3 regions of the Pseudotabrizicola sp. 4114 genome follow, and region 1 is predicted to be linked to each of the others. Evidence: riboswitches for the same ligand, from Rfam matches in the RefSeq annotation. Region 1 holds a riboswitch; each other region holds the start of a gene.
What was found. Region 1 has a riboswitch for cobalamin ahead of bluB (5,6-dimethylbenzimidazole synthase). Riboswitches for the same ligand answer to the same signal wherever they lie in the genome.

Region 1 (10,246 bases):
AGGTCATCGTTCAGGGGCGGCGGGTGGCGACGGTGCGGGCACGCGACTATGCCGACCTCAAACCAAAGCTGATGGTGTCGGTGCTGGACAGCTTCCACCGGCTGCGGGCCGCACATGATCTGGTGATCGTCGAGGGGGCGGGCAGCCCGGCAGAGGTCAATCTGCGGGCGGGCGACATTGCCAACATGGGCTTTGCCCGCGCCGCAAATGTGCCGGTGGTGCTGACCGGCGATATCGACCGGGGCGGGGTGATCGCGCAGATCATCGGCACGCAAGCGGTGATGGACCCCGCCGATAACGCCATGGTCGCGGGATTTCTGATCAACAAGTTCCGTGGCGACCCCCGGCTGTTTGATGATGGCTATGCCTTGATCGCGGCCCGCACCGGATGGCCCGGTTTTGGCGTGCTGCCGTGGTTCGACAAGGCGCATCTGCTGCCTGCCGAGGATGCGCTGGACATCCGGTCAGAGCCGTCGGGCAGCGGCGTGACCATTGCCTGTCTGACCCTGTCGCGCATCGCCAACTTTGATGATCTGGACCCGCTGAAATCTGAACCATCGGTGCGGCTGGTCATGGTCCGGCCCGGTCAGCCGATCCCGGCCGAGGCGCGTCTGGTGATCATCCCCGGCTCGAAATCGACACGCGGCGATCTGGCGTTTCTGCGGGCGCAGGGCTGGGATATTGACCTGAAGGCGCATGTCCGCCGGGGCGGGCATGTGTTGGGGATCTGTGGCGGCTATCAGATGCTGGGCCATGAGATTGCCGACCCGCAGGGCATCGAGGGGCCGGCGGGCAGCACCGAGGGGCTGGGTCTGCTCGATGTCTCTACCGTCATGACCCCTGACAAACGGCTGGCACGGGTGCAGGCGGTGCATGCCGCGAGCGCGTTGACGGTTGACGGGTATGAGATCCACATCGGCCGGACCTCTGGCCCCGATTGCGCCCGGCCCTTTGCCCATGTCGAGGAACGGGCTGAGGGGGCGGTCAGCGTGGGCGGGCAGGTGGCGGGAAGCTATCTGCACGGGTTGTTCAGCTCTGACAGCTTTCGTGCGGCCTATCTGGCCGAACTTGGCATAGCCGCGCCCCTGCGCTCCCATGCCGGGGTGGTAGAGGATGCGCTGGATGCGCTGGCCGATCATGTCGAGGCCCATCTGGACGTGACGGGGTTGCTGGCTCTGGCGCGGTAGCGTCAGGCGCGCAAGGCGGCGGCCAGCCTATCCCATTCGGCCTCTGGTCCCGGCAGGCCAAGGCGCAGCCAGTGGCGGGAATAGGGAAAAATCCGGCTCCAGATCCGGTGACGGGCCAGATGGTGCTGCGCGGCGGCAGCGTCGGGGGTGTGATAGGTGCGGAACAGAGGGGTGCCGCCGGTCAGCGGCCAGCCTGCGGCGGTGGCCAGCCTGTCGGCGCGCGCGGCATCGGCGGCGAGCTGATGGCGCATTGCCTCGGCCCATGCGGTATCCGCGAGGGCCAGCGCGCCGATGTGCAGGGCCGGACCGGGCACGGGCCATGGGCCGGCCATCGCCTCCAGCCGGTCGATGACCGCTGCGGCGCCAAAGGCAAAGCCAAGGCGCACCCCGGCAAGGCCGTAGAACTTGCCAAAGGACCGCAGCACCAGCACATTCGGGGGCAGCGCGCGGGACAGCAGGGACAGCTCTGGCGTGGCATCGGCAAAGCTTTCATCAACCACCAGAAAGCCAACGGCTTCGGCAAGGGCCAGCAGGCGTTCCGGCAGCCATCTTCGCCCGTCCGGGTTGTTGGGGTTGACCACGACCGCCAGATCGGCCCCGTGAAGCGCATCCAGCCCTGCTGCTTCGGTCAGGTGCCAGCCGTGGGCGGACAGGCAGGCGGCATGTTCATTATAGGTCGGCGTCAGAACCACAGCCCGCCCGGTCGGGCGCAACAGCGGCACCAGCTGGATCGCGGCTTGCGCCCCGGCCAGCGACAGGGCTTTGGTCGGCGCGGCGACATGCCATGCCAACCGCGCCGCTTCGATCAGCCGGGCCTTGGCGGTCTGCGTCGGCAGCGCTGTCCACGCGATGTCGGGAATGGCGGGCAGCGGATAGGGGCGGCGGTTGATGCCGGTCGACAGATCAATCCAGTCCTGCCCGCCATACCGCGCCATGGCCGCGTCGAGGTTTCCGCCGTGATCACGCATGCTTGCCCACCCCTTGCTGCACATCCCCGGTAAACAGCGGCTGCACGTTGCGCAATCCCGCCTCGCGCATCTGGGCGACAGCATGGCTGGGAACCTGACCCGGCGCAAAAATCAGCGCGCGGGCGGCACCGGAATGCGACGCCGACCAGCCCAGAGCGCCAAGGTCTTTGGCAAGTTGTGCGGTCGGGTCATCGGGCGGGCCGCGACGGGTCAGGCAACGGGCGGCACTTTCCGTGGCAATGGCGGCGAAACCGGCAAGCGCCGCGCCGCGCTGCCATGCTGTCACCAGATCGCTGACATCGTCATATGCGCTGTCCGTGGCGCGGGTCGGCAGCGGCGGGCCAAAGAAGCCGCCCAGAAGATGCGCGCGGGGCAGGGCTGGCCCTTGCGCCAGCACTCTGCCCTCGCGGGAGGACCAGATCAGCCGGTCGGGGTGGCCGAACATCAGGGGGTCGCTGGCCCCTTCGGCAGCAACACAGGCGCGTGCCAGCAGGGCGGGCGGTCCGCAAAACCCGGCCAGCCGGGCGATGGCGACCAGCGCCGCCGTGCTGGCCCCGGTGCCAAGCCCCGGCGGAAAGGCCGGATGCAGGTGATAGGCGCCGGTCAGGGGCAGGCCCAGCGCTGACAAAAACCGGCGCAGCACCGGAGGTGGCACGGGAAAGCCTGCGGGCGCATGGGGCGTTTTGACAGTCAGGCCAGAACAGGCCCGGCGCCCGGCCCGCAAAAACATGCCATCAGGGCGCAAGGTGACCAGAACAACGGGCCCCTGCGCGCCCATCCGGCCTTGGAGCCATTCGCCGAAGTGGCAGGCTTGTCGCAGGATGCCCCCAGAACGGCGGTCGGCAAAGGCAGAGTTCATGGCCGGTGATCATCCTGTGCCAAAGCCTCCGGCCAGCGGTCCTGAAACACCAGATCGGCCAGATCCAACCGGTTTTGCCAGCCTTTGACCTGCAATTCGGGTTCGGAATACAGCGCATCAACATGGCCGAGGCAAAGGTACGCCACCGGCACGACCGGATCGGGCAGGTTCAGAATCCGGCGCAGATCACTGTCATGAAAAATGCTGACCCAGCCGACGCCAATGCCTTCGGCACGGGCCGCAAGCCACAGATTCTGCGCGGCACAGACGGTCGAGTACAGATCCATATCGCGGTTATGGGTCCGCCCCAGCACCACCTGCCCGCCGCGGGTGCGGTCACAGGTGATGCAGATGTTCACCGGGGCCTCACGGATGCCCTGCAATTTCAGCGTGGAATACAGAGGTTGACGGTCTGCACTGAACATTCCGGCCGCTTCGGCATTGGCCCGCTCAAACGCATCATGGATTTCGGCTTTCACCTCTGCGCTGCGGATCACGATGAAATTCCACGGCTGCATGAACCCGACCGAAGGCGCATGATGCGCTGCGGTCAGCAGGCGGAGCAGGACATCCTCATCAACGGCGCGCGGCGTAAACTGGCTGCGGACATCGCGGCGGGTAAAGATGGCGCGGTAGACGGCATCACGCTCGGTGGGTGAAAATGCCTGAACGGGTTGCGGCTGCATCTGGTCTTTCGTCACGACAAAACCCCTGTCATCAGAAACAAGGCCCCCGCTGACCATCGGGCACCCCGGTTTCGTCTGGCCGGTCTTCTGACTTGGTTTCACCCGGTGCCGCGCCTTCCCGGTCAGTCGGACCAGTGGCTGTTGCGGCCCCGTCCACCTTACAGCGTTGGGCACGTCGCGGAGTCTCACCGCGTTCCCGATTATCCCGACGGCAATCGCATCGAGCACCAGACACCTGATGCCTAGCGGCTCAGCCGCTGGTTCACAATGGGGTTGGTTGTGCGTATGACCGGGACAGGCTTGCCTGAGCCACTGCGCGGCCTCAGCAGCCTGCGGGCTGGTGCGTTGGGAACCCTTGGATCAAGCCGGAGTGACAGAGTGACCCGTTGCTTTGCCGCGCGATTTGCGGCATTCCGCGCCTTATGGTCCTGTCTCTGATCATATGGCTGCGTGGCGTGGCTTTGGTTGCGCTTCTGGCGACTGCCCTTGGCGTCGCTGGCTTTGGCCATCGTGCGCCGATGCAGCAGGATGCGACGATCGAGGCATTCTTGCTGTCCGGTTTTGCAATGGCCGATCTGTGCGGATCATCGGGGTCCGGCGATGCAGCGGCGCCGCTGTCCTGCCTCGCCTGCACAGTCACCGGCCCGGCGCTGATCCCGGCCAGCCCTTGCGTGATCCGCGATGCGGATATGCAGATCATTGCCGCCGTTTTTGCCCCGCGTGCGCGCCAGACTGTGCCTGCCGTTCACGACCCCGCCCGCGCGCCGCGTGCCCCGCCGCTGGCCTGAACCTGTCTGTCTGAAATCCATCCAGTCCTGACAGCCGGCCGCGCGCCGTGCTCAAGCCAAAAGGCAATCGTAATGTATCTTTCGTCTTCTCTGAACCGCGTCAAAACCCCGCTTCTGGCCTTTTGTGCCGCACTTGCGCTGGCAACCAGCGCACAGGCCCATGGCGTGACCGTGGGTGATCTTGAGATCATTCACCCCAATATCCTGGCACCTGCCGCTTCGGCAAAATCGGCTGCGGGCTATATGGGCATCGCCAATGAGGGCACAACCGCTGACCGGCTGATCGGCATCGAGATGCCTTCGGTCCAGCATTCCGAACTGCACACCACCGAACACAGCGCCGATGGCGTTGCGCGCATGATGCATGTGGATGCCATCGACATTCCGGCGGGCGAGACGGTGCTCTTGGAACGCGGCGGCATGCACATCATGCTGATGGGCCTGACCGAGCCGATGACTGAGGGGCAGATGGTGCCCGCCACCCTGATCTTTGAACAGGCTGGCCGCGTCGAGGTGGAGTTCAGCGTCGATCCGTCGGATGGTGCTGACCATTCCGCCATGGGGCACTGAGGCCTGAAACAAAGGCCCGTGGCGTTCGCGCGCCACGGGTTTCCTAGCGATAGCGCCGGAAAAACCGCGAGCGGTCGTACAGCGTTTCCAGCCGTTTCATCCGGCCTTCGGTCTCTCCCCAGGTCCGGCTTTGCACACTTGCCAGCAGCGTTTCGACCAGCACGAGGATCGACACGGTCGAGTCCCAGGCCGAAGGTGCTTCGATATGGCAGGTCAGCGTGTGGCGGGCGTGGGCGGCGGCGGGGCTGACCCAGCGGTCGGTGATCACCACCACCTCGGCCCCCTGTTCCACCGCCAGCTCTACCAGTTGCAGCACCGAGTTTTCATAGCGCCTGATATCAAACGCCACCAGCACATCGCCTGCCTTCATATCCAGCAGAGCCGGGGGCCAGGTGTTCGACATGTCCGACAGCAGCGTCACCTCGGGCCGGACCACCTTCATCAGCGAGACCAGATAATCGGCATGGGCATGGGTGATGCGGCCGCCCATCGCAAAGATCCGCCGCGACGGATCGGCCAGCAGCGCCACCACCTCATCAAACACCGCATGGTCGATCTGGCTGAGCGTGGCCTGCAGATTGGCCACCACCGCATCGGCAAAGCGGTTGAGGATATGGGTGTCAGGCACGCCACCTGCCCAGCGGTCATGCTTGACCAAGGGCGATTCCAGCATCGCCCCCACCTCGCCGCGCAGGGCGGACTGGTAATCGGGGTAGCCGCGATAGCCCAGTTTCTGGCACAGGCGCACCACCGTCGGGGTCGAGACCTCTGCCGCCCGTGCCAGAGCGGTGATCGAGCCAAGTGCCGCGACCGGATAATGCCGCAGGATATGGGTTGCCACCTGCCGCTCGGCCCGGGTCAGGTCGGGCAGCGCGGCGCGCATCCTGTCTTCGACGCCGGGGGGAAGATCCATATCCACGCCTTTCCTGCCGGTGGTGCCCTGATTTCGCGGGGCAAAGGGCTGATTGCAAACCACTCTGCCAAGTTTCCGAAACTATTGTAACAGAAATTGTGCAGAAGAAAAAATCTTGACAGAACCGTGTCGGATCAGGAACCCTAGCGCCATTGCGAGGGGGCCGAGTCACCGATGAGCCTGCATTCCACCCAGACAGATTTTGCCGCCACCGTCGAAAACCGCGACGCCGCTGGTGCCATTCTGCTGGTCTGCGAACATGCGAGCAATGCTTTTCCCGACCCTTGGGGCAATCTGGGGCTGACAGAGGCGCAGCAATGCGCCCATGTCGCGTGGGACCCGGGCGCGCTGGCGCTGTCGCGCGCGCTGGCGCAGCGGCTGGATGCCGCCTTGGTGCACGCCCCCGCCAGCCGGTTGATCTATGATCTGAACCGTGGCCCCGACCGCCCCGACGCCATGGCGGCGCGGTCCGAGCTGCATGATATTCCCGGCAATCTGGACCTGACGCCGCAGGACCGTCTGCACCGGGCAGAATCGCTGTATCTGCCGTTTCACACTGCGCTGCATGCCGAGATTGTGCGCCGTCTGGCCTTGGGGCGGGCGACGGTGGTGATCACCATCCATTCCTTTACACCCGTTTATCATGGCCAGCCCCGCGCGGTGGAGTTTGGCGTGATCCACGATGCCGATGACCGGCTGGCGCGGGCCATTCTGGCGGCAGCACAGGCCGGAACCGATCTGGCCTGCGCGCTGAACGAACCCTATTCCGCCGCCGATGGCGTTACCCACACCCTGCGCTTGCAGGCCACGCCTTACGGGTTGGCCAATGCGATGCTGGAAATCCGCAATGACCTGATTGCTACGCCCGAACAGGCTGCGGCGATGGCCGACCGTCTGGCCCCGGTGCTGCAGCAGGCACTTGCCACACTGGCGGAGGGTTAGGCGATGCCGCGCGTTGCCACAGGTTTTGTGCGTCTGGTCGACCGGCTGAATTACGGCGTGGGACGGATGGCGATGTATCTGCTGTTCGTGCTGATGGGCATCCTGATGTGGTCGACCATCAGCAAAGCGTCCGGTGCGCCGTCACTGTGGACGCTGGAAATGGCGCAGTTTATAATGGTGGCGTATTTCGTGCTGGGCGGACCCTATGCCATGCAGATGGGCAGCCATGTGCGGATGGATCTGTTCTATGCCCAGCAAAGCCCGGTGCGGCAGGCGTGGTGGGATGCCATCACTGTGTTGGCGCTGATCTTCTATCTTGGCGTCATGCTGTGGGGTGCGGTCGATTCCACGCTGTATTCGCTACAATACAACGAACGCAGCCCGACCGCCTGGCGGCCCTATCTGTGGCCGATCAAGGTCATCCTGTGCACTGGCTTTTTTCTGATGCTGCTGCAAGCGCTTGCCGCATTGATCCGTGACGTGGCCACCATCCGTGGGGAAACCATCTGATGCCCTATGAGATGATCGCGGCCCTGATGTTTTCGACCATGCTGTTGATGATGATGAGCGGGCAACGGGTGTTCGGCATCATCGGCTTTGTCGCCGTGGTGTCGGCGATGGCGCTGTGGGGGCAAGGCGGCGAGCAGATGGGCTTTTCCGCCACCATGAAGCTGATGAAATGGTATCCGCTGCTGTCGCTGCCGATGTTCGTGTTCATGGGCTATGTGATGTCGGAAACACGGCTGGCCGATGATCTGTACCGCATGTTCCACATGTGGTTCGGGCGGGTGCGGGGCGGGTTGGCGGTGGGCACCATCCTGCTGATGGTTTTGATTTCGGCGATGAACGGGCTGTCGGTGGCGGGCATGGCGATCGGATCGACCATCGCTTTGCCGGAACTGCTCAAGCGCGGCTATGACAAGCGCATGGTGACGGGCGTCATTCAGGCCGGGTCGAGCCTTGGCATCCTGATCCCGCCCTCGGTCGTGCTGGTGCTCTACGCCATGATCGCCCGCGCGCCGGTGTCAGAGCTGTGGCTGGCGGGGCTGATGCCGGGGCTGCTGATGGCGTCGATGTTCATTCTGTATATCACCCTGCGTTGCCGGTTTCAGCCGCATCTGGGGCCGGAGCTGAGCGTCGAGGAGCGGGCGCAGATCACCCTGGCTGACAAGCTGCACAGCCTGCGGGCCGGGTTGTTGCCCTTCATCATCTTCGGCGCGATGATGCTGCCGTTCATTTATGGCTGGACCAGCCTGGTGGAAAGCAGCGTGATCGGGGTGGCGGCCACGGTCTTCGGCGCGGTGATCAAGGGCACCTTTACCCGCAAGGTGTTCGAAGTGGCGACCCGCAGCACGCTTGGCATCACCTGCATGTTCATGTGGGTGATCCTGGCTGCGCTGTCGTTTGGCGCGGTGTTTGACGGGCTTGGTGCGGTCAAGGCGGTCGAGGCGCTGTTCGTCGACCGGCTGCACATGGGGCCGTGGACCATCCTGATCCTGATGCAGCTGTCGTTCCTGCTGATGGGGATGTTTCTGGATGACACCGCCATGCTGGTCATCGTGGCGCCCTTGTACGTGCCGCTGGTGGCCACGCTGGACCTTGGCCTGCCGCGCGAAGACGTGCTGATCTGGTATGGGGTGCTTTATACCATCACCTGTCAGATCGCCTATCTGACGCCGCCTTTTGGCTACAACCTGTTCCTGATGCGGGCCTTTGCGCCGAAAGAGATCACGATGGGCGATATTTATCGCTCGGTGACGCCTTTTGTCGGGGTGATGATCGTGACGCTCGGCCTGATCATGGCCTTTCCGCAGATCGCGCTTTGGCTGCCGCACCTGATCTACCGAAACTGAGACCTGAATTGAGGCGCGGCCACACCGCGCCCGCCCATTCACCAACAAGAGGTATCCCTGATGACAACATCCAGACGTTCCTTTCTGACCAAAACCGCGACCCTCGCCGTCGGGGCCGGGGCCGCCACGCTTGCCACGCCTGCCGTGACCCGCGCGCAAGAGGTGATCAAATGGCGCATGCAGACCTATGCCGGGGCCGCTCTGGGCGAAGAGGTGGTGAAACCCGCCATCGACGCCTTTAACCGGATGGCGGCGGGTCAGATGGAGATTGAACTGTTTTACGCCGATCAGCTGGTGCCAACGGGCGAGCTGTTTCAGGCGATGCAGCGCGGCACGATTGACTGCGTGCAATCCGATGACGACTCGATGGCCTCACCTACCGAAGTCACCGTGTTCGGCGGCTACTTCCCGATGGCGCTGCGCTACAGCCTCGACGTGCCCGCGCTGTTCAACAAATACGGGCTCAAGGCGATCTGGGAAGAGGAATACGCCAAGGTCGGGGTCAAGCACATCTCGGCCGGGGCCTGGGATCCGTGTCACTTTGCCACCAAAGATCCGATCAACTCTCTGGCCGACCTGCAAGGCAAGCGCATCTTTACCTTCCCGACCGCCGGCCGCTTCCTGACCCAGTTCGGCGTGGTGCCGGTCACGCTGCCATGGGAAGACATCGAAGTCGCGGTTCAGACCGGTGAGCTGGATGGCATCGCATGGTCGGGCATCACCGAGGTCTATACCGTGGGCTGGTCGAACGTGACCAACTACTTCCTGACCAACAACATCTCGGGCGCCTGGATCGGCCACTTCTTCGCCAACATGGAGAAATGGGACGCCCTGCCGCCGCATCTGCAGGAAATGCTCGCCACCTGTTTCGAGCAGTCGCATTACTACCGCCAGCACTGGTACTGGGCCGGTGAGGCTGACCTGCGCCTGAATGGCGGCAAGCTGCAACTGACCACGATTCCCGATGAGGAATGGGCAACGGTCGAGGCGGCTGCGGTGACGTTCTGGGATGAAATCGCGGCAGAATCCGAGGTGAAAGCCAAGGTTGTGGCGATCTTCAAGGAATATAACGAAGTGCAGAAAAAAGCCGGGCGTCCGTATCGCTACGGCTGATTATTTTGCCTCGGAACATCGGGGGCGCATTCGTTGCGCCCCTTTCTTTCAAAGAATATGATCAAAAAAACTGACCGACGGGGATGGAAAATGCCGGGCAATCTGACGCTGAACGCTTTGCGCGAAATGGTGGACGCGGGCACTGTTGACACGGTTCTGGTGGCCGCCGTCGACATGCAGGGGCGTCTGATGGGCAAACGCTTTCACGCGGCGTTTTTCCTGAACGGCGGGTATAAAGAGACCCATTGCTGCAACTACCTGCTGGCCGTCGATATGGAGATGACCACCGTGCCCGGCTACAAATCCGCCGGGTGGGAGCAGGGCTACGGCGATTACATGATGAAGCCCGATCTGGACACGATGCGTC
Region 2 (10,246 bases), on a different contig from region 1:
GGTGCTGATCCTGCCCAACGCGCGCTGCCTGTCAGATGCGCAATGCGCGTTGATTTCAGATTGGGTCGGGCGGGGCGGCAGTCTGGTTGTGGCGGGGGAAACTGCGCTGGCGACCGAAGACGGCACGCCGCGCGCTGAGTGCGGGCTGGCGGAGGTATTGGGCACCCGGATGACCGCCGCGCCGCGCGGGCCGGTGAAAAACACCTATGTCGAGCTGTCGGGCAGCCATCCCGTCAACGCAGGGTATGACGGGGCAAAGCGGATCATCGGGGGCCTGCGGCTTGTCGCGGTCGCGGCGGAGCCGGGCACCCAGACGCCGTTCCTGACCGTGCCCGACTTTCCCGATCTGCCGATGGAGGAGGTTTATCCGCGCCTGTCGGCCACCGATCCTGCAGTCGTCACCCGCGAGACTGCAGCGGGCGGTCGTACCGTGCATATCCCCTGGAATATCGGTGCCACCTTTTGGGAGGTTCTGGCGCAGGATCATCAGCGTCTGATGGAAAATGCGGTGCGCTGGGTGCTGGGCGGGCCGTCGATGGTCGAGGTGGCGGGGCCGGGTGTGCTGGATGTCGGGGTGCGGACGGCCCCGGGGGCCTGTCTGGTCACGCTGGTCAATCTGACCAATCCGATGATGTGGAAAGCGCCGATCCGCGACATCTATCCGGTTGGGGCGCATGAGGTGTCGATTGCGGTGCCAAAGGGGATCACGCGCGCAACGGCGCAGTTGCTGATTTCGGCAAAACAAGCAGAGGTTGAGTTGCGCGACGGGCGTGCCATTGTCACCGTGCCCGGCATTGAGATCCTCGAAGCCGTACATCTGACATGGAAGGAACCCGGCTGATGTGGGTCTATATCGTCAAACGGATCTTTCTGATGATCCCGACCTTGTTTGGCATCTCGTTGATTTCGTTCTTTATCATCCAGTTGCCCCCGGGGGATTATCTGACATCGCTCTTGGCCTCGATGTCGGACAGCGGACAGACCATCGACCCGGCAGAGATCGCGCGGATGCGGGCGACCTATGGTCTGGATGATCCGATGGCGGTGCAATACTTCAAGTGGATCACCGGGATCGTGTTGCGCGGCGACTTTGGCTATTCCTTTGAATGGGGCCGCCCGGTCAGTGATCTGATCTGGGATCGCATGGGATCAACGCTGGCGATCTCGCTTGCGGCACTGGTCTTTGTCTGGGCGGTGTCACTGCCGATCGGCATCTATTCCGCCGTGCACCGCCACTCGGTCGGGGACCATGTGGCGACGTTCTTCGGCTTTCTTGGCCTTGCCATTCCCAACTTCATTCTGGCGCTGACGCTGATGTATGTCAGCTACAAGTACTTTGGCCAAAGCGTCGGCGGTCTGTTCTCGCCCGAGTATATCGGCGCGGACTGGAGCTGGGGGCGGGTCTGGGATCTGATCAAGCATCTGTGGATCCCGATCATCGTGATCGGCACCTCGGGCACTGCGGCGCTGATCCGCATTCTGCGCGCCAACCTGACCGACGAATTGTCAAAGCCCTATGTGGTCACGGCGCGGGCCAAGGGGTTGTCAGAGTTCACGGTGGTCATGCGCTATCCGGTGCGGATCGCGCTCAACCCGTTTGTGTCGGCCATCGGCTGGGTGCTGCCCAACCTGATCTCCGGTGTCACCATCACCGCCATCGTCCTCAATCTGCCCACAGCGGGGCCGCTGTTGCTGCGCGCTCTGGTCAGTCAGGACATGTATCTGGCCGGCAGTTTCATCCTTCTGATGGGGGTGCTGACCCTGATCGGCATGCTGATCTCGGATGTGCTGCTGGCCCTTCTCGATCCGCGGATACGCTTCACATGACGCATCTTGATTACCCCTCCACCGCGCTGCCAGAGGATGGCCCGCATCGCATCACCGAAGAGCGGGGGCCTGCGATCAGCCCGCTTCGGCCCGGCATGGACTCCGGCAAGATTGCGGTGTCGTCGCAATGGACGCTGATCCGGCAGAAGTTTTTTGCGCATAAGGTGGCAGTGGCCGCTGGCATTGTGGTTCTGTTTTTCTACTTTGTCGGCCTCTTTGCCGAGTTCCTTGCCCCGACCTCGCCGACGCTGGCCCAGCCCCGCTTTACCTATGCGCCGCCGCAGGGCATTTCCCTGTTTGTCAGCGATGCGGATGGCGGCTGGTCGTGGCAGCCGCACGTCAAGGGCTACACCATGACGGTGGACCCGGCATCGTTGCGGCGGTCATTCGCCATCGACGAGGGGTCGGTCATTCCCATCGGCCTGTTTGTCGAAGGCACACCCTATCGGCTCTGGGGGCTGTTCGCGATGAACACGCATCTGGTCGGCCCGCTTGACCCGTCGCAGCCGATGAACCTGCTGGGCACCGACAGCCTTGGCCGCGATCTGCTGAGCCGGCTGATCCACGGCACCCGGATTTCTATGTCGATCGGCCTGATCGGCGTTGCTTCCAGCCTGTTGATCGGAGTCGTCCTTGGGGCATTGTCCGGGTATTTCGGCGGCTGGACCGATCTGGTGATCCAGCGGATCATCGAGGTGATCAGCGCGATGCCGACGATCCCGCTCTGGCTTGGCCTTGCAGCGGCGGTGCCCATCGCGTGGTCGCCGGTCACGGTCTATTTCGTGGTCACGCTGATCGTCTCGCTTCTGGCCTGGACCGGGCTTGCGCGCGAGGTGCGGGGGCGGTTTCTGGCCCTGCGCAGCGAGGATTTCGTCACTGCGGCGATTCTGGACGGATCGGGCCGGGGGCGGGTGATCTTTCGCCACATCCTGCCGTTGCTGACCTCGCACATCCTTGCGGTCGTTACACTGGCCATTCCGACGATGATCGTGGCCGAAACCGCGCTGTCGTTTCTGGGGATCGGGCTCAAGGCGCCGGTGGTCAGCTGGGGCGTGCTGCTGCAGGACGCGCAGAACATCCGCACCGTGGCGACAGCGCCCTGGCTTTTGATCTGGCCTGCCGGAGCGGTGGTTGTCACCGTGCTGGCGTTCAACTTTCTGGGGGATGGGATGCGTGACGCCGCAGACCCGTATGAAACATGAGCATGCCGATGAACACGCAGTCCATTCCCCCGAAATCCCGGACAGTCGCCGTGGCGGGAGCAGAGCCGCTGCTGTCGGTGCGGGGGCTGAGCATCGACTTTCACCTGCGCACCCATGTGTTGCACGCGGTCCGCGATGTCAGTTTCGATCTGTTTCCGGGGCAGACGCTGTGTCTGGTGGGGGAAAGCGGGTCGGGCAAATCGGTCACGGCGCGGGCCTTGTTGCGGCTGATCGACCCGCAGGCCAGGGTGTCGGGCGGGACCATCACGCTGAACGGGCCACAGGGCGCGCTGCGTCTGGATACGTTGGCCGCCAACGGGCGCGAGATCCGGGCCGTGCGCGGCGGGCGGATCGGCCTGATCTTTCAAGAGCCGATGTCGTCGCTGTCGCCGGTGCATACCATCGGATCGCAGATCGTCGAGGCCCTGCTGTTGCACCGCAAGATGACCAAGGCCGAGGCCAAGGCTGAAACGGTGCAGCTGTTGCGGCAGGTGGAGATTGCCAATCCCGAACAGATGGCCGACCGCTATACCTTTGAATTTTCGGGCGGCATGCGGCAACGCGCGATGATTGCCATGGCGCTGGCCTGCAATCCCGACATCCTGATCGCGGACGAGCCGACGACGGCGCTGGATGTCACGACGCAGGCCGAGATCATGGACCTGATCGCCCGGCTGCAGCGCGAGCGTGGTATGGCCATGCTGATGATCACCCATGACCTTGGGCTGGTGGCCGAAGTGGCCGATTCCGTTGCGGTGATGCGCTGGGGCAAGGTGGTCGAGCAAGGGCCGGTGGATGCGATTTTCCACGCGCCGCAGCATCCCTATACCCAAAAGCTGCTTGCGGCGACGCAGCGCCTGGATACCGCCGCCAAGCGCGCAGCCCCCGCAACCACCGGGCAGCCGCTCTTGTCGGTGCGCGGGCTGTCCAAGGGGTTTGGCGCCACGAACTGGCGGGGCCAGCAGACCTTTGCGATCAAGGCGGTCGATGATGTCAGCCTTGACCTGTGGCCCGGTGAAAACCTTGGGATCGTGGGCGAAAGCGGCTCGGGCAAGACGACGCTAGGGCGCATGCTTTTGCGCATCATCGAGCCGTCGGGTGGCAGTATCCTGTGGCAGGGCGATGGCCAGCCGGATGAGGTGACGACGATGCCGCGCCCGGCGCTGGCGCGCTATCGCTCGGCGGTGCGGCTGGTGTTTCAAGACCCCTTTGCCTCGCTCAACCCGCGCATGACGGTCAAGCAGGTGATTGCCGACCCGCTGATCGTGGCGGGCAAATTGAAGGGGGCGGCGCTGGAGGCGCGGGTGGGGGATCTGCTGGAGCTGGTCGGTCTGGAACGCTCGGCGATGGAACGCTATCCGCATGCGTTTTCCGGTGGCCAGCGTCAGCGCATCGGGATTGCGCGCGCACTGGCGCTGGATCCGCGCGTCATCATCGCGGACGAGGCGACCTCGGCGCTTGACGTGTCGATCCGGGCGCAGGTGCTGGATCTGCTGCTCGATCTGCAAAAGCGGCTCGACCTGAGCTTTGTGTTCATCGCGCATGACATTTCGGTGGTCCGGTATTTCTGCGACCGGGTCGCGGTGATGCACAAGGGCCGCATCGTTGAAACCGGCGCTGCCGAACAGATCTGCACCCGGCCCAGCGAGCCCTATACCCAAAGTCTGATCTCTGCGGTTCCGAACCCCGATCCGCGCAACCGCCGGATGCTGCACCGCACGCGGTTTGGTGCGTGACCCATAGGGAATGAATGCGCGATGCCCGCCGCGACCATCCACACCCCAAGACCCAGACCGTGCCCGATATAAGGGCCGAAAGGTTAGCCATGCCAATCCCTCACCCCCAGATCCCCTATGGCGCGGTCTATTTCCGCAAGTCAAACCCGCCGCGTGAGGATTGGGCGCGCGATTATGGCGTGGCAGCATCCGATGGCCTCAACACCTTTCGCCATTGGTTCATGTGGTCGGCGATCGAGCGGGCACCGGGCCGGTTCGACTGGGATGATTGCGACCGGCAGCTGGATCTAGCCGCCGAAAACGGCATGGCGACCGTTATCGCCGAGTTCACCATGGCGGCCCCCGACTGGCTGACCCGCAAGCTTGGCCATGCCCGGATGCGGACGGCAGACGGGCGGGCCATGGCATCACAGCTCAGCCCGTCAACCGCCGTGGGCGGCTTTGGCGAGGGTCTGGGCGGGGCAGGGCCGATGACCCTCAACGCGCCCGAGGTGCATGAGGCGGTGATGGGGTTTCTGACCCGGCTGGCCGAGCGCTATCGCGGCCACCCCGGCCTGATGGGCTATGACGTGAACAATGAGATGAACTATCAGCCGGAGTTTGATCACTCTGATCCGACGGCGGCGGCGTTCCGGGTCTGGCTGCGCCAGAAATACGGCAGCCTTGATGCGCTGGCCGAGGTCTGGCACCGCTATTCCTATGCCGACTGGGATGACATCATGCCGCCCCGGCAGGTGCAGCCCTATGCAGAATGTCTGGACTGGATGACCTTTCGCGAAGACAATTTCTACGGCCATGTCGACGACAAGATTGCCACGATCCGCGCCGCTGACCCGCAGGCGAAGATCATTTCGCACGGCATCGCAGGGTCGGTCACGGCATTGGCCGGGCATGGCTGCAACGACTGGCGGGCGGCGGAACAGGTCGAGATTTACGGCTATACCTGGATCGCGGCCCGCAAGGGCAACCAGCCGTGGCGCAACTTTTATGCTGGCGATCTGGTGCGGGGGGCGGCGCGTGGCAAACCGTTCTGGCACGCCGAGCGGCAGGGCGGGCCGCTGTGGATGCAGCCACAGGTTCTGGGCCGCGCCAAGAATGATGCGCGGGTTGCGACGCCCGAGGATATTCGGCTGTGGTCGCTTGCGTCCTTTGCTGCCGGGGCGCGGGGGATGATGAACCTGCGTTACCGCCCACTTTTGGATGGGCCGCTGTTCGGGGCATTCGGCGCTTATGGCATGGATGGCGAGCGCACCCCCAGATCCGAGATGCAGACGCAGATCGGGCGCTGGGCGAATGCGCCCGCGCAGGCAGGGCTGATGGCGGCCAAGCCGGTGCGGGGGGAAATCGGCCTGTTGCTGATCCCCGAGGCGCAGCGCTTTGACCGGCTGTTGTCGGCAGAGGGCGGTTTCACCACCTATCAGGACTCGATGTGGGGGGCCTATCGCGGCTTTTTTGACTTGGGCGTTCAGGCGGACTGGGTGCATTGCGACGACATTGACCAGTATGACGTGCTCTATGCGCCTTATCCGATCCTGATCCCGGCTGATCTGGCCAAACGCCTTGCCGCATGGGTGGCCAAGGGGGGCAAGCTGATCTCCGAGGCCTGTCCGGGATATTTCGGCGATATGGGCCGTGTCGGTGTCAGGCAGCCACACAACGGACTTGCCGAAATGTTCGGGATCGAAGAACACGAGGTCGAGTTCATGCCCGACATCGCCGACAGGATCGCTCTGACGCTTGATGGAGTGGCGCTGCGGGGGGGCGGCTTTCTGCAATCTTATCGGTCTGCCGGGGCGACGATCTTAGGCGGCTTCGATGATGGTCGGGTGGCCGTCACGACATCTCCCCATGGCGAGGGTCGCACATTGCTGATCGGGACCCATATTTCGGCAGGCCATTTCCGCGACATCGAGGCGGGCGGCGAGGGCGCAGCCGCATGGTTTGCGGCCTGTATGGCCTGGGCCGGGATCGTGCCCATGATCGACACTGGCAACCCTGCCGTGCAGGGCCGCCTGCATGTGGACGGGGACCAGCGCTATCTGTGGCTGGTGAACCCGACGGACGGGCCGCAGCCTGTCGATGTGCGGGTGAACGGCAGGGCGCTGATGCCGGGAGTGGTTCACTGGGGCGAAGACCTGTCGGTAGCCATTCCGGCGCGCGACGCGGTGATCATGGCGCTGCACCTGTGACGGGAGCATCCTGCCTGCCGGATTGAGCAGAATGTGGATTGACCCGGCGGGCTTGTGGCGGCAAACCTGTGCGGGATGGTTCCCGGCCAAACCACGCGCGGCCGGGTGAAAAGGGAATACGGTGTGGTGTAGGCAAAAGCCGCCAATTCCGTGACTGCCCCCGCAACTGTAAGCGGTGAGCGACCCCCGGTGCCACTGGCCGAAAGGCTGGGAAGGCGGGGCAAGCCCGGACCCGCGAGTCAGGAGACCTGCCATCGAAGTCAGTAACCACCGGGCGGGGTGCCCCGGAAGGAGTCTTCGATGGACGATAAACCGCGGCGGCCAGTGGCCACGCCCTCTTACTCCGTGGCGCAATCCGCGCCGCATCAGATATTGGTTTGCAAGGCCTGCAAACACACAGGCAGCAGCTGCGAGCCCGGCTTTGCCTTGCTGAAAAAGCTGCGCACGGCGATTGCAGCGGCGGGGTTATCGGGCGATTTCGACGTGTCGGGCACGGCCTGTCTGGCGGGCTGTGTGCCGGATCACGGTGGACCTTGCGTCGTGGGCTGGCGGGCAAATGCCAGGGCGACCTGGCTGTTCGGCGACATTGACCCGGCAGAGCCGATTGACGATCTTGTCGCATTCGCGCGCCTTTATGCCGCGCTTGATGACGGCTGGATGGCTGGCCGGGACTGTCCGCCGCGCCTGTGCGCCAACACTCTGGCCCGGATTCCGGCGGCGATGATCGTCACCTGCAAAGGGGCGATCCAGTGACCGACGTTGAACTGAGCGGCGTTTGCTGGGGGCCAAAGGGGCAGGCCGACATTCTGTCCGACATCAGCTTTGCCGTGCCGCAAGGCCAGATCATGGCGATCTGCGGGGCGAACGGGGCGGGCAAATCCTCGTTGTTGCGGCTGATCTATCGTCATCAGGCCCCGCGCAAAGGGACCGTGCGGCTGATGGGCAAGGACATCTGGCTGATGGGTGCGCCCAAGACGGCGCGCCACCTTGCCGCTGTCTTGCAGGAACAGCCCACCGATTTTGCGCTGACCGCCCGGCAGATTGTGGCGCTTGGCCGCCTGCCGCATCGCAAAGGCTGGGGCGCGGGCCTGTTTGCCTCTGGCGATGAGGACGCTGCGATCATCGAGGCTGCCATTCAGCGCATGGATCTGACCGGAATGGCCGACCGCGCCTTTGGCACGTTGTCAGGCGGTGAACGCCAGCGGGTGATGGTGGCCCGCGCGCTTGCGCAGCAACCGCGGGTGATCGTGCTTGATGAACCCACCAACCACCTCGACATCCGCCACCAGCTGGAACTTCTGGCGCTGCTCAAGGGGCTGGGCCTGACGGTCATTGCCACGCTGCATGACCTGACCCTGGCCGCCGAATTTGCAACCCGTGTGCTGATCCTGCGTGCGGGACGAATTCTGGCCGACGGCACGCCCGCCGAGGCGCTGACCGAGGCCACGCTTGCCGATGCCTTTCACGTCAGCGCGCGCATCGACCGGACAGGGCCAACCCCCCGTTTTTCCTTTCATCTCTGACAAACTGGACCAAACATGATCCGTCTTTCCCTTCTGGCCTTGCTGTTGTCTGCCACCGCCGCTGCCGCCTTTCCGGTCACGGTCAAAAGCTGTGACCGCGAAGTGACCTTTGATGCCGCCCCCAGCCGCGCCATATCGCATGATGTCAACCTGACCGAGATGATGCTGGTTCTGGGTCTGCGCGACAGAATGATCGGCTATACCGGCATTTCGGGCTGGAAGACGCTGGATGCTGAGATGCGTGCCGGTGTCGCCGAACTGCCGGAACTTGCGGCCAGATACCCCACCAAGGAAGTGATGGCCGGGGCCGAGGCTGACTTTTTCTTTGCGGGCTGGAACTACGGCATGAAAGTCGGCGGCGAGGTTACGCCCGCGACGCTGGAACCCTTCGGCATTCAGACCTATGAGCTGACCGAAAGCTGCATCCACATCGGGCCAAAGGCCAAATCCAGCATGGATGACATGTACAATGACATCCTGAACCTTGGAAAGATTTTTGGCGTCGAGGCCAGGGCCGCAGAGCTGGTAGCGGGCTGGAAGGACCGTCTGGCCGGGGCGACGGCGGGCGTTGACCGCTCGGCCCCGCTGCGCGTTTTCGTCTATGACAGCGGTGAAGAGGCACCCTTTACCGCCGGGGCTTATGCGATGCCGACTGCGCTGATCGAGGCGGCGGGGGGCACCAACATCATGAATGATCTGGAAAAGAGCTGGGCCGAAATCGGCTGGGAGCCGGTGGTGGAACGCAACCCCGAGGTGGTGGTGATCGTCAACTACGGCGATGTGACCGCCGAGCAGAAGATTGCCTTTATGAAGGACAGCGCCGCCTTTGCCAGCATCGACGCGGTAAAGAACGACCGTTTTGTCGTGCTGGAATATGTCGAGGCAACGCCCGGTCCGCGCAATATTCATGCCGTGGAAAAGCTGGTCGCCGGTTTCTGGAGCAACTGAGCCATGGTTGACGCCACCGCCCATCCCTCTGTCGCGCGCCGGGTCGGGACCGGCACCGGCATCGCCGTTCTGGCGGCGTTGCTGCTGCTGGTCTCGATCATCGTGGCTGTGTCGGTGGGGGCGGTGGCGATCCCGCTGAGCACGGTCTGGGGCGTGGCGCTGGACCGTGTCCTGCCGGGAGTTGTGACCGCGGACTGGAGTGTGGGCCGGGCCAACGTCGTCTGGGAAATCCGCTTTCCCCGTGTGGTGCTGGCCGGGCTGGTGGGGGCTGGTCTGGGCCTTGTAGGGGCGGCGCTGCAGGCGGTCACGCGCAACCCGCTGGCCGATCCGCACCTGCTGGGGATCTCTTCGGGCGGGGCTTTCGGGGCCATTGCGGCACTGATGCACACCGGGTTGTTCCTTGGTCTTTTGACCGTGCCGCTGATGGCCTTTGGCGGGGCGCTGGGGGCCACGGTGCTGGTGCTGGGGGTTGCGCAACTGGCGGGCGCCAGCAGTGCCGACCGGCTGGTGCTCGCGGGGGTGGCCGTCAGCTTTGTCATCATGGCATGTGCAAATATCCTGATCTTTCTGGGCGATCCGCGCGCCACCCATACCGTGGTGTTCTGGATGCTGGGCGGGCTGGGCCTTGCGCAGTGGAGCCATCTTTTGTGGCCGCTGGCCGTGCTGATCCCCTGTGGCCTGTGGCTTTGGGCGCAGGCCGGGCGGCTGAATGCAATGAGCCTTGGCGATGAAACCGCCGCCAGCCTTGGGATCGAGGTTGGTCGGTTCCGGCTGACCGTCTTTGTGGTGGCCGCGCTGATCACCGGGGTCATGGTGGCCTT
Region 3 (10,246 bases), on a different contig from region 1:
GCGCCCAGCCGCTTTGGCGCGGGCACCTGATAGTCCTGCCAGTCCAGCCGCAGGGCATTGGCGCGGGCCTGTGCCAGCGGCAGGCGTTGCTTTGCCCGCTCGTTGCGCTCATGCCGTTCGGACACCTCGCGGTATTCGTCGCGCAAGGAGGCAATGAACGGAGCTTGCTGTTCCGGGCTGAGCAGCGCCGACACCACCCCCACCGCGCGGCTGGCATCCAGCACATAGACCGCTGGTCCCGCATAGCGCGGTGCGATCTTGACAGCTGTATGCACCTTCGACGTGGTCGCCCCGCCGATCAGCAGCGGAATGGTAAAGCCCTCGCGCTGCATCTCGGACGCCAGATGTACCATCTCATCCAGGCTGGGGGTGATCAGACCAGACAACCCGATCACATCGACCTTTTCCTCGCGCGCCACCTGCAAGATCTTTTGCGGCGGCACCATCACGCCAAGGTCGATGATCTCGTAATTGTTGCAGGCCAGCACAACCCCGACGATGTTCTTGCCGATGTCATGCACATCGCCCTTCACCGTGGCCATCAGCACCTTGCCCGCTGTCTGCCGCCCGATCCCGCCATTGGCCAGCTTTTCGGCGTCCATATAGGGCAACAGCACCGCCACCGCCTGTTTCATCACCCGGGCCGATTTCACCACCTGCGGCAAAAACATCTTGCCCGCGCCGAACAGATCGCCCACCACGTTCATCCCCGCCATCAGCGGGCCTTCGATCACATGCAGCGGGCGGTCTGCCAACTGGCGCGCGGCTTCGGTATCGGCTTCGATGAATTCGGTGATGCCATTGACCAGCGCATGTTCCAGCCGCTTTTCCACCGGCCAGTCACGCCAGGCCAGATCGCGGACCTTTTCCTCGCGCGCGCCGCCCTTGAAGCGATCTGCGATCTCCAGCAGGCGGTCGGTGCCATCTGCGCGGCGGTTGAGCACCACATCTTCACAGGCCTCGCGCAATTCCGGGTCGATCTGGTCATACACCACCAGCTGCCCGGCATTGACGATGCCCATATCCATGCCCGCCTGAATGGCATGATAGAGGAACACCGCATGCATCGCCTCGCGCACGGTGTCATTGCCCCGGAAGGAAAAGGACAGGTTCGACACCCCGCCCGAGACATGGGCATGCGGCAGGTTCTGCCTGATCCAGCGCGTCGCTTCCAGAAAATCGACGCCGTAATTGTTGTGTTCCTCGATCCCGGTCGCGACGGCAAAGATATTGGGGTCAAAGATGATGTCTTCGGGCGGGAATCCCACCTCCTCGACCAGAATGCGATAGGCGCGGGCGCAGATTTCGGTCTTGCGGGCAAAGCTGTCGGCCTGTCCGGCCTCGTCAAAGGCCATCACCACCACCGCTGCGCCATAGGCAAGGCACAGCTCTGCCTGATGCCGGAACGCGGCTTCGCCCTCTTTCATGCTGATCGAGTTCACCACCGGCTTGCCCTGCACGCATTTCAGGCCCGCCTCGATCACCTCCCATTTGGAGCTGTCGATCATCACCGGCACACGGGCGATGTCCGGTTCCGCCGCCAACAGGTTCAGAAACTCGACCATCGCGGATTTGGAATCGATCAGCCCTTCATCCATGTTGATGTCGATGATCTGCGCGCCGTTCTCGACCTGATCGCGCGCCACCTCCAGTGCTGCCGCATAGTCGCGGTTGACAATCAGTTTGCGGAACCGGGCCGAGCCGGTCACATTGGTCCGCTCGCCGATGTTCACAAACGGAATGTCCGGAGTCAGGACAAAGGGCTCCAGCCCCGACAGGCGCAGATAGGGGGTCATGTGACGATCCTCGGTGCTTGGCCTGCCACCGCATCGGCGATGGCCTTGATGTGGTCAGGCGTGGTGCCGCAGCAGCCGCCGACCACATTCACCAGCCCCTCACGCGCGAAACCGGCGATCTGGGCCGCCGTCTCGTCCGGGCCCTCGTCATATTGGCCAAAGGCATTGGGCAGCCCGGCGTTGGGATAGGCGCAGATGAAGGTGGGGGCCACGCCCGCCAGTTCGGCCAGATGCGGCCGCATGGCCGACGCCCCCAGCGCGCAGTTCAGGCCCACGGTAAAGGGCCGGGCATGGGCCACCGAATGCCAGAACGCGGTCGGCGTCTGGCCCGAGAGCGTGCGGCCAGAGGCATCGGTGATGGTGCCCGAAATCATCAGGGGCAGGCGATGGCCGGTTTCGGCAAACACCTCAAAGCAGGCGAAAATCGCGGCCTTGGCGTTCAGCGTGTCAAAGATCGTCTCGATCAGGATCAGATCGGCGCCGCCCGCCACCAGCCCGCGCACCTGCTGGCCATAGGCGATGCGCAGGTCATCGAACGTGACCGCGCGGTAGCCCGGATCATTCACATCCGGGCTCAGACTGGCGGTGCGGTTGGTCGGCCCGATGGCCCCGGCCACAAAGCGCGGCCGCCCGTCAATCGCCGTCGCCCGGTCCAGCGCGCGGCGCACGATGCGCGCACCTTGCGCGTTCAGATCATGCACCGCGTTTTCCATGCCGTAATCGGCCTGCGCGATGGTGGTGGCGGAAAATGTGTTGGTCTCGACAATATCGGCCCCTGCCATGGCATAGCGGAAATGGATCTCCTCGATCGCCTCCGGTTGGGTCAGGATCAACAGGTCATTGTTGCCCTTTTGCGGATGCTCGGAATGGTGACGGCAGACGTGACCCGAGCCATGGCCGCCATAATCCTCTTCGGACAGCCCCAGAGTCTGGATCTGCGTCCCCATCGCGCCGTCAAGGATCAGAATGCGTTCTCGGGCCAGAGTGGCCAGCTGCGAAAGGCGGGGGCTGTGGTCAAGCATGGGGCAGGGTCACTTCCAATGTCAGGAAAGCGAGACCTTACAGCATCTTTAATCATGACGGAAATTCATAGTTCTAATGAAAATTATGAATTACACGCAAGTTCGGGCGCGCCGACCCTTCACCAATGAAGCTGCGGCCCCGCAAGACCGCAGCTCTAGAATCAGGCCCCTTTCTCAGACATCCACACTCACATCGCCAATCGGAACCGAGCAGCAGGCGAGAATATATCCTTCGGCAACCTCGTCTTCCGAAATGCCGCCGTTATGCACCATATGCACATCGCCCGAGAGCTTGCGGATCTTGCAGGTGCCACACAGGCCAAAGGTGCAGCCCGACGGGATGTTCAGCCCCGACTGCTTGGCCACCGACAGCACGGTATCGGTTTCCGAACAGGCTGCTGTGACGCCCGAGGCCGCAAACCGGATCGAGGCGCTGGTGCCCGCATCGGGCACCACATCGTCATGCACCGGCACTTCGGCCAGCGTCCGCGCCGGCGCGCCAAAGCTTTCCTGATGGTACTGGTCCATGTTGTAGCCAAGCGAGACCAGCATCTCGCGCACGCCCTGCATGAACGGCTCCGGCCCGCAGCAGAACACCTCGCGCTCCAGATAATCCGGGGCCATCAGCCCCAGCATGATCTGGCTCAGTCGCCCCTGATAGCCCGACCAGGCGCGGAACGGATCCGGCTCGTCAACCGTGAACCGCAGCTTCAGCCCCGGCACCCGGTTGGCAAACTGCTCCAGCCGTTCGCGAAAGATGATCTCGGACGGACGCCGCGCCGCATGGACAAAGGTGATGTCCGGCATCGCGCCCGAATCCCAGGCCCAGGTCGTCATCGACATCATCGGGGTTATGCCCGACCCCGCCGAGATGAACAGGTACTTCTGTGCCGGATGCCGGTGAAAGCTGAAAATCCCGCTGGGCCCGAAGGCCTTGATCCGCACCCCGGGTTTCAGATTTTCCAGCATCCATCGCGTGCCGATGCTGTCGGGCTGCGCCTTGACGGTGACCGAAATCGACAGCGGCCGCGAGGGCGAGGACGAAATGGTATAGGTGCGCTGCACATTCCCGCCCGGCACCGGCAGATCCAGCGTGATGAACTGACCGGGCTGATAATCGAACCACGCGCCCGACGGCGCGCGAAAGGTAAAGCTGGCGGTGTCGGCCACATCGGGCACCACCATCGCGCATTCCAGCGGCTCGGAATCGCGCCAGGGCTTGCCCGACCAGTTGATCTTGGTTTCCATCATTCCGCCGCCTGCGCCGGTTGTGGTGCCAACCGGTCAGCCATCACGGTGCAATACCAGTCGGTGAACTGGATCACGCCTTCTTCCTGAATCGGCGAATAGGGGCCGGGTTCATAGGCCGGGGACAGAATACCCTTCTGGTTTTCCTCGACCACCTGACGATCCTCGTCATTGGTGGCGAGCCAGACTTCGGTCAGTGTCTTCAGATCGTAATCAACGCCCTCAACCGCGTCCTTGTGGACCAGCCAGGTCGTCGTCACCTCGGTTTGCGTCGCACTCACCGGCAGCACGCAGAAGGTGATGGCGTGATCGCCGAGGAAGTGGTTCCAGGTGTTGGGGTAGTGATACATCAGCAGGCTGCCCGCATCGTTGAACGGCATCGTCCCCATGCGCCGGGCCACCGCCGCCTTTGTGCTCATCGTATAGCTTTCGGCATGGTTCAGCAGCGGAATCCGCGCCAGCCGCCATTGGAACGCCGGATGGTGAACAAAGCGCGATGGCAGGCCTGCCGCTTCGCAGCGATCCCAATGCTCCAGAATCTCCGGGCTGGCCGAATGCGGCCCGTCCATCGCGCCGATCTTGGGATTGTCCGAAAAGGTGCGGCACAACGACGGGTGCGAGCCGCCACAGTGATAGCATTCGCGGTTGTTCTCGATCACCAGCTTCCAGTTGCCGTTTTCGATGATGCTCGACGTGAAGGCCACCTTGGCGTCGCCAAGGCCCGACGGCGCCAGATAGGTCATCGCGGTCCTGGCCAGATCGGCGATCGGCGGCGGCACATCGGCCAGACAGATATAGATGACCCCACCCAGATCGACGCAATGCACCTTTTTCAGGCCAAAGGCCTGCGGGTTGAAATCCGCGCCCATGTCGCGGGCAAAGATCAGCTTGCCCTCCAGATCATAGGTCCATTGGTGATAGGGGCAGACCAGATTGGTGGTCGAGCCCGACACCTTGGCGCACAGCCGCTGCCCGCGATGGCGGCAGACGTTGTGAAAGGCGCGGATGCGCATGTCCTTGCCCCGGATCACCACCACCGGATAGGCCCCGATCTGCATCGTCGCATAGGCTCCGGGCTTGGCCAGTTCGCAGGCCGGAACGGCAAAGATCCATTCCTTGTACCAGATCGCCTCCAGATCGGTCTGATAGACGCCCGGATCGGCATAAAGCTCCCGCGACAAAGAGAAATCCGGTTTCCGCGACCGGATCTGCGCGTATGTGTCGCCTTGGCTGAGCATCTTGACCTCGCTTGCCCCATGCCTCCCCGCATGAGAACGGTGGATAGTGATATGCGGCAGGGACGGGCGGCAGGGTGGCGCAAGGCCGGCCCTGATGCCCACCGCCTGCCGCGGTGTGCGTCTTCGGTGCAGGGCTGGTTTCCGGGCTGAAGAGCAGGCCTTGCAGCCCGGACGCGACACCTTCCCAAGGGCGGGCCCCCAGTGGTCTATGTCACGCCACACTCCCTTTACCGTTGCGGGGGCAGCGCCGGAATTGCACCGGCTTCCCAATTCTCCGCTGTCGCCAGCGGCACCTTGCTCAACCACCATACAACAGGGCCGGAAATGCCGCATAGCAGCGGCGACTTTGCATCATCAATTTCCGACGCGCAGCTGCAGGTTGCGCCCGGCTCCTGGTGCATTCAGGAAGGTGCTTGACTATCCTGATAGATTTAGTAAGTAATTATCACCCACCGGAAGATCCGGGCACAGACCCGGGCACGGACAGGCAGCGTTTCAAACCGGACCGCGTGGTGCCTTTCCTCTTTCCCTCACGCCGCGCGGTCCAGCCAAAAGGTGATCCCATGTCCGCGTTCCGGGGTGCAACGAACCATGTCAGACCCTGCGGCCAGCCCGGCCCGCGTGAGCGGCTGCTTGCAGGTTCCGGCTTTGACAATTTCGAGATCCGCGCGCTGGAGGTGATGCGGTTGATTTTCGCCGGTATGAGCAAAACCCGGCCCCGCTATGCGCCAGACACTGTGATGGTGGCCCACACCCTGTTCGGCTGCCACCGGGGCGGCATTCTATTGGCGGGGTTGACGGCTTTCGTGCAGACCATGGCGATGTCGCGCAGCGAAAATTTCCGCTATGCCAACCCGTTCTGCGCTGGCTGTGCCGCAGTGGTGACCGAGAACGAGCTGCATCTGCTCAGCATTCTGCATCACAGCCGCCGGGGAGCCACGGGCCGTGCAATGACCTATGCGCTATTCCTGTGCGATGCCCGCCCGGTTGCCGCCCTGCTGGACGCCGCCGCCGATCTGGCAAGTCTTGCCCCGTTGACGGCCGATGCCACCTTGCCGCCAGCCGCTGAGCGTGGGGCAGGGGGGCGATAAGACCCGGAAATGTCAGGGGATGTCAGGGTGCTTTTGCCCGGTCTGATCTTGTGATGATACCGGATCGTGCGCGGAAACCTGCGCCTCCGGCGGGAGTATTTGGCAAGCAGCAAATCAAAGGACGACCCCTGCCCATTGCTGCTTGTTAAATACTCCCGCCGGAGGCACGTTGCGGGTGGTGCTTGCGGGGGCGCTTCGGACAAGTGGCGGAGGCGCGCGGCCGGGTCTTGCAATCGCCTAAGTCGTCAAAGTTGGCAGGTGCTGCACAAAGGCTGCGCGCGACCGGGTGTAGATGGCCTGAACCTCGGCCAGCGGCAGATCACTTTCGCCCGCTTCGGCTCGGCTTTCACAAAGCCGGGCAATCTCTGACAGCTCGGTAAACCCCAATGTCAGGGCGGTGCCCTTGAGGGCATGAAAGGCTGACTGCATCTCTTGGGCTGTTGACGCAGCGCCAAGCCCCGCGACGGACTGATCTGCCTCGTCCAGAAACAGGATCACGACTTGGCCGAAGGCGGTGGCGCCGATGGTCTGCTTCAGTTCGGCCACGCGGTCCCAGTCAATCATCTTACCATCATTCCTCTGGCTTTTCCCACCTTATGGGTCGATGCCATCCCAGTCTTTCAGACCTGAGCTAGTACGTTCTGACATGCAGTCCAGAGGACAACAACCCGCTGTCGTGCGGGTCAGGCCGATCTTTTGAACCGGGCCTGACCCGTCACAGGCCGCGTGCTGCAGGTGAGTGCGACTCCGCTCATTTCTTGTGTTGCGCTCCTGTCTGATCCTGTGTTCATATCATATCTTGTGAATATACTGGTTGTGGTGTGTGTGCAGGGGGTTTGACAGCGCCTTCTGAATGCCGCTACCGCTACGTCAGGTCCGCCGGACCGCGCCTTTATTTACCACAAGGGAACCAGATTGACCGTCACCATTGAAATCAGCGTCGTTGTCCTGATTGCCGCGACAATGGCGCTGTTCTCGCTGTTGATCGGCTTGATCGAGCGCCGCAACCGCACTCTGGATGTTGATCTGAAACGCGCCAACACCTGGCTTTGCGGCTCAAATGTCGGGTTTCTGGTGGCGTCGATCACGCTGCTGTTCCATCATGATCTGCCGTTCTGGCTCAGCGTCTGCATTATCATCGCAGGGGCGCATCTGGGCATCCTGTTCGGCTTTTTTGCCATGCATCAGGGATTGAAGGCGCGACCGCCCTACGGCGTCTTTGCTGTGATCTGCTCGGCGATCATTGGGCTGCAATGGGCCTTTGTCCTGAGCGGAACCCGCCTGCCGCTGCTCTTTGTCAGCACGTCGGTCATCAACGGGCTGGTGACTGCGACGATGGGGGTGATCATCCTGCGTTTGTCACGCCCCTATGAGCGGGAGCTGCGGCTGCTGGTCTGCTTTCCGTTTTTTGTGATCGCCGTTGGCTATGCGCTGCGGCTTGTGCTGGCCGCATCGGGCGTACCGACCTCGGTTCTGGTCACGGCGACAGCGCTGATCGCCTTTGTTCTGGCTTATTCCGCCTTGCAATGGTGTTTTGGCCTGATCGCCCTGCGCGCCGCCCGGCTGAACAGGTCACTGACACTGGAACGCCAGCGGGCACAGGATCTGGCGGAATCGCGGGCGCGGTTTCTGGCGCATATGAGCCATGAAATCCGCACACCGCTGAATTCCGTTCTTGGTCTGGCCGATGTGTTGCACGGCATGGTCCGGCAACCCGAGGCGCGCGAGTTGATCGGTCATATCCAGCAGTCCGGCGATCTGCTGATCCGCATTCTCAACGATATTCTGGATGTCTCGAAGCTGGAGGCAAATGCCGTCACGCTGGAACAGCGTCCCTTTGACATCAACGCCTTGTTGCACCGGATCATCGCCACGCACGGCGCAAAATGTCAGGACCGCAGGCTGGCGCTGGAGGTGGATATGCACCCCGAGGCCGGGGCCTTCTGGCTGGGCGATGCGCACCGGATTGACCAGATCCTGCAAAATGTGGTCGGAAACGCGGTCAAATTCACTGAAGCCGGCAGTGTCCGGGTGTCTGCCAGTGGCACGGATCAGTTGCAGCTGTTGGTCGTGGACACCGGCATCGGCATGACAGAGGCGCAGATCGCCCTGATGTTCAAGGAATTCAGTCAGGCAGACGAAGGCATTACCCGCCGTTTTGGCGGCACCGGGCTGGGAATGGCGATTGTGCACCGGCTGGTGACAGCGATGGGCGGCACCATTCAGGTGCAAAGCCAGTTCGGAAAGGGGACGCGGTTTACCATCGTGCTGCCACTGTCGCGCTCTGAACCGGCTCGGCCTGCGCTGGTTGAGGTGCAGCCGCTGCCGACGGTGGATGTCTCGACATTGACCGTGCTGTGCGCCGATGACAGCAAGGGCAATCTGATGGTGCTGCGCGCGATGCTGCAACAGCTGGGGATCGAGCCGCATGTTGCAGAAGACGGCCACACGGCCATCGCCATTGCCGAACATCAGCCGTTTGATGTCTATCTGCTGGACATTTCGATGCCGGGTTTTTCCGGCATCGAAACCCTGCACCGTCTGCGCCTGATCGAAAATGATCAGCTGCGCCCGCCTGCCTATGCGGCTGCGGCCACGGCGAATGCGCTTGCCCTGGATCTGGCCCAGTATCTGAGCGCCGGGTTTGACGCGCATTTGCCCAAGCCCATCCGCTTGGAGGCCCTGCGCGCTGTGCTGGAGGCCAGCCTTGCCGCGCAGTGCATGCGCGCGGTCCCGCCCGGTGCTCTTGCTGCAGGCGGGGACCAGAGTGCAGTGACCCTTGCTGCGGCTTCCGGAAGCTGACGGCTTTTGTTCTGGCGACCTGCTGTCGCCAGAACCTTGCCCATGCCAGACCCTGCCCCTGACTGGTCCGCCCGTGCAACGTCTGCCCATGTCAGGCCCGCCCGGGTCAAGACAGCCCGTCTCAAGACAGCCGGTGCTGGGCAAAGAACCGCAGCATTTCGCGCGACGCATCGGGGCCTTCGGGGTCGGTATAGCTGCCATCCGGTTGCCCGCCGGACCAGGCATGGCCCGCCCCTTCGATCTGCCAATGCTCGGCGATGCTGCGCCCCTGTTTGTCGTCGTGGCGGATGTGGCGATAGCTGCGGCCCCGCCCTGACGTGCCGGAGTTCCGAACCTGCTTCAATCCGGGCCGGGCCTGCACCGTCTGCGCAATCACTGCGGCCCCGTTGTCAGGATGCACGGTGCTGTCGGCCAGCCCGTGAAACACGATCACCGGCACCGATCCGGTCTGCGCCTTGCCCGCCGCGCCGTTGCGCATCGCCGACAGCGCTGACATCACATCCTGCGCGCCGCCGACCGGCAGGCCCGAATGCACACCGGCCGCTGCGATCAGGTCAGGATAGGCCGCCCCCATGATCGCCGCTGCCGCGCCCCCAGCCGACAGACCGGCAACATAGACCCGGCTGGCATCTGCCGGGTGATCGCGCAGAATGTCGCGGATGATCCCGGCAATCACCGCAGGCTCTCCGCTATCGCGGGCCTGATCTTCGGGGCGGAACCAATTCCAGCATTTCTGCATGTTCGCACCCTGCGGCTGCGCGGGCCAGGCCACCAGACAGCCAGTCTCTTCGGCCAGAGCATTCATGCCGGTTCCGGCGGCAAAATCTTCGGGCGACTGGGTGCAGCCGTGCAGCATGACGATCAGCGGCATCGGCCCTTTGACCTTGCGCGCGGGAACATAGAGCCGGTAGTCGCGGCTGCCTTGCGGGCCGGCGTGGCTCAGCGTCAGGAATTGCGCGCCTGTGGGCAGCTCCGGCGGCGCAGCGGCAACCTGTCCCATACCCGGCATTCCGGCTGTCGCAAGGCTGCGCAGCGTTTCACCCAGGCTT

Region 2: another riboswitch for cobalamin. It lies ahead of J2X53_RS07500 (DUF1636 domain-containing protein); the one in region 1 lies ahead of bluB (5,6-dimethylbenzimidazole synthase).
Region 3: another riboswitch for cobalamin. It lies ahead of J2X53_RS07865 (aromatic ring-hydroxylating dioxygenase subunit alpha); the one in region 1 lies ahead of bluB (5,6-dimethylbenzimidazole synthase).

Annotation. Positions count from the first base shown of each region.
Region 1 covers NZ_JAVDWP010000006.1:28,821-39,066, forward strand. Annotated here, with positions in the region: gene J2X53_RS14615 (cobyric acid synthase) at 1-1,187, shown strand, start outside; gene cobD (threonine-phosphate decarboxylase CobD) at 1,190-2,155, opposite strand; gene J2X53_RS14625 (propanediol utilization protein) at 2,148-3,014, opposite strand; gene bluB (5,6-dimethylbenzimidazole synthase) at 3,011-3,700, opposite strand; cobalamin riboswitch at 3,760-3,947, opposite strand; gene J2X53_RS14635 (hypothetical protein) at 4,123-4,488, shown strand; gene J2X53_RS14640 (copper chaperone PCu(A)C) at 4,561-5,058, shown strand; gene J2X53_RS14645 (MurR/RpiR family transcriptional regulator) at 5,102-5,971, opposite strand; gene J2X53_RS14650 (N-formylglutamate amidohydrolase) at 6,146-6,913, shown strand; gene J2X53_RS14655 (TRAP transporter small permease subunit) at 6,917-7,423, shown strand; gene J2X53_RS14660 (TRAP transporter large permease subunit) at 7,423-8,766, shown strand; gene J2X53_RS14665 (TRAP transporter substrate-binding protein) at 8,827-9,879, shown strand; gene J2X53_RS14670 (glutamine synthetase family protein) at 9,970-10,246, shown strand, end outside.
Region 2 covers NZ_JAVDWP010000003.1:8,854-19,099, forward strand. Annotated here, with positions in the region: gene J2X53_RS07475 (alpha-amylase family protein) at 1-841, shown strand, start outside; gene J2X53_RS07480 (ABC transporter permease) at 841-1,827, shown strand; gene J2X53_RS07485 (ABC transporter permease) at 1,824-3,029, shown strand; gene J2X53_RS07490 (ABC transporter ATP-binding protein) at 3,038-4,765, shown strand; gene J2X53_RS07495 (beta-galactosidase) at 4,855-6,954, shown strand; cobalamin riboswitch at 7,014-7,225, shown strand; gene J2X53_RS07500 (DUF1636 domain-containing protein) at 7,255-7,707, shown strand; gene J2X53_RS07505 (ABC transporter ATP-binding protein) at 7,704-8,477, shown strand; gene J2X53_RS07510 (ABC transporter substrate-binding protein) at 8,493-9,425, shown strand; gene J2X53_RS07515 (iron ABC transporter permease) at 9,429-10,246, shown strand, end outside.
Region 3 covers NZ_JAVDWP010000003.1:86,844-97,089, forward strand. Annotated here, with positions in the region: gene metH (methionine synthase) at 1-1,796, opposite strand, end outside; gene J2X53_RS07855 (homocysteine S-methyltransferase family protein) at 1,793-2,818, opposite strand; gene J2X53_RS07860 (hybrid-cluster NAD(P)-dependent oxidoreductase) at 2,993-4,069, opposite strand; gene J2X53_RS07865 (aromatic ring-hydroxylating dioxygenase subunit alpha) at 4,066-5,304, opposite strand; cobalamin riboswitch at 5,419-5,616, opposite strand; gene J2X53_RS07870 (hypothetical protein) at 5,868-6,395, shown strand; gene J2X53_RS07875 (Hpt domain-containing protein) at 6,633-6,959, opposite strand; gene J2X53_RS07880 (ATP-binding protein) at 7,311-9,197, shown strand; gene J2X53_RS07885 (PHB depolymerase family esterase) at 9,319-10,246, opposite strand, start outside.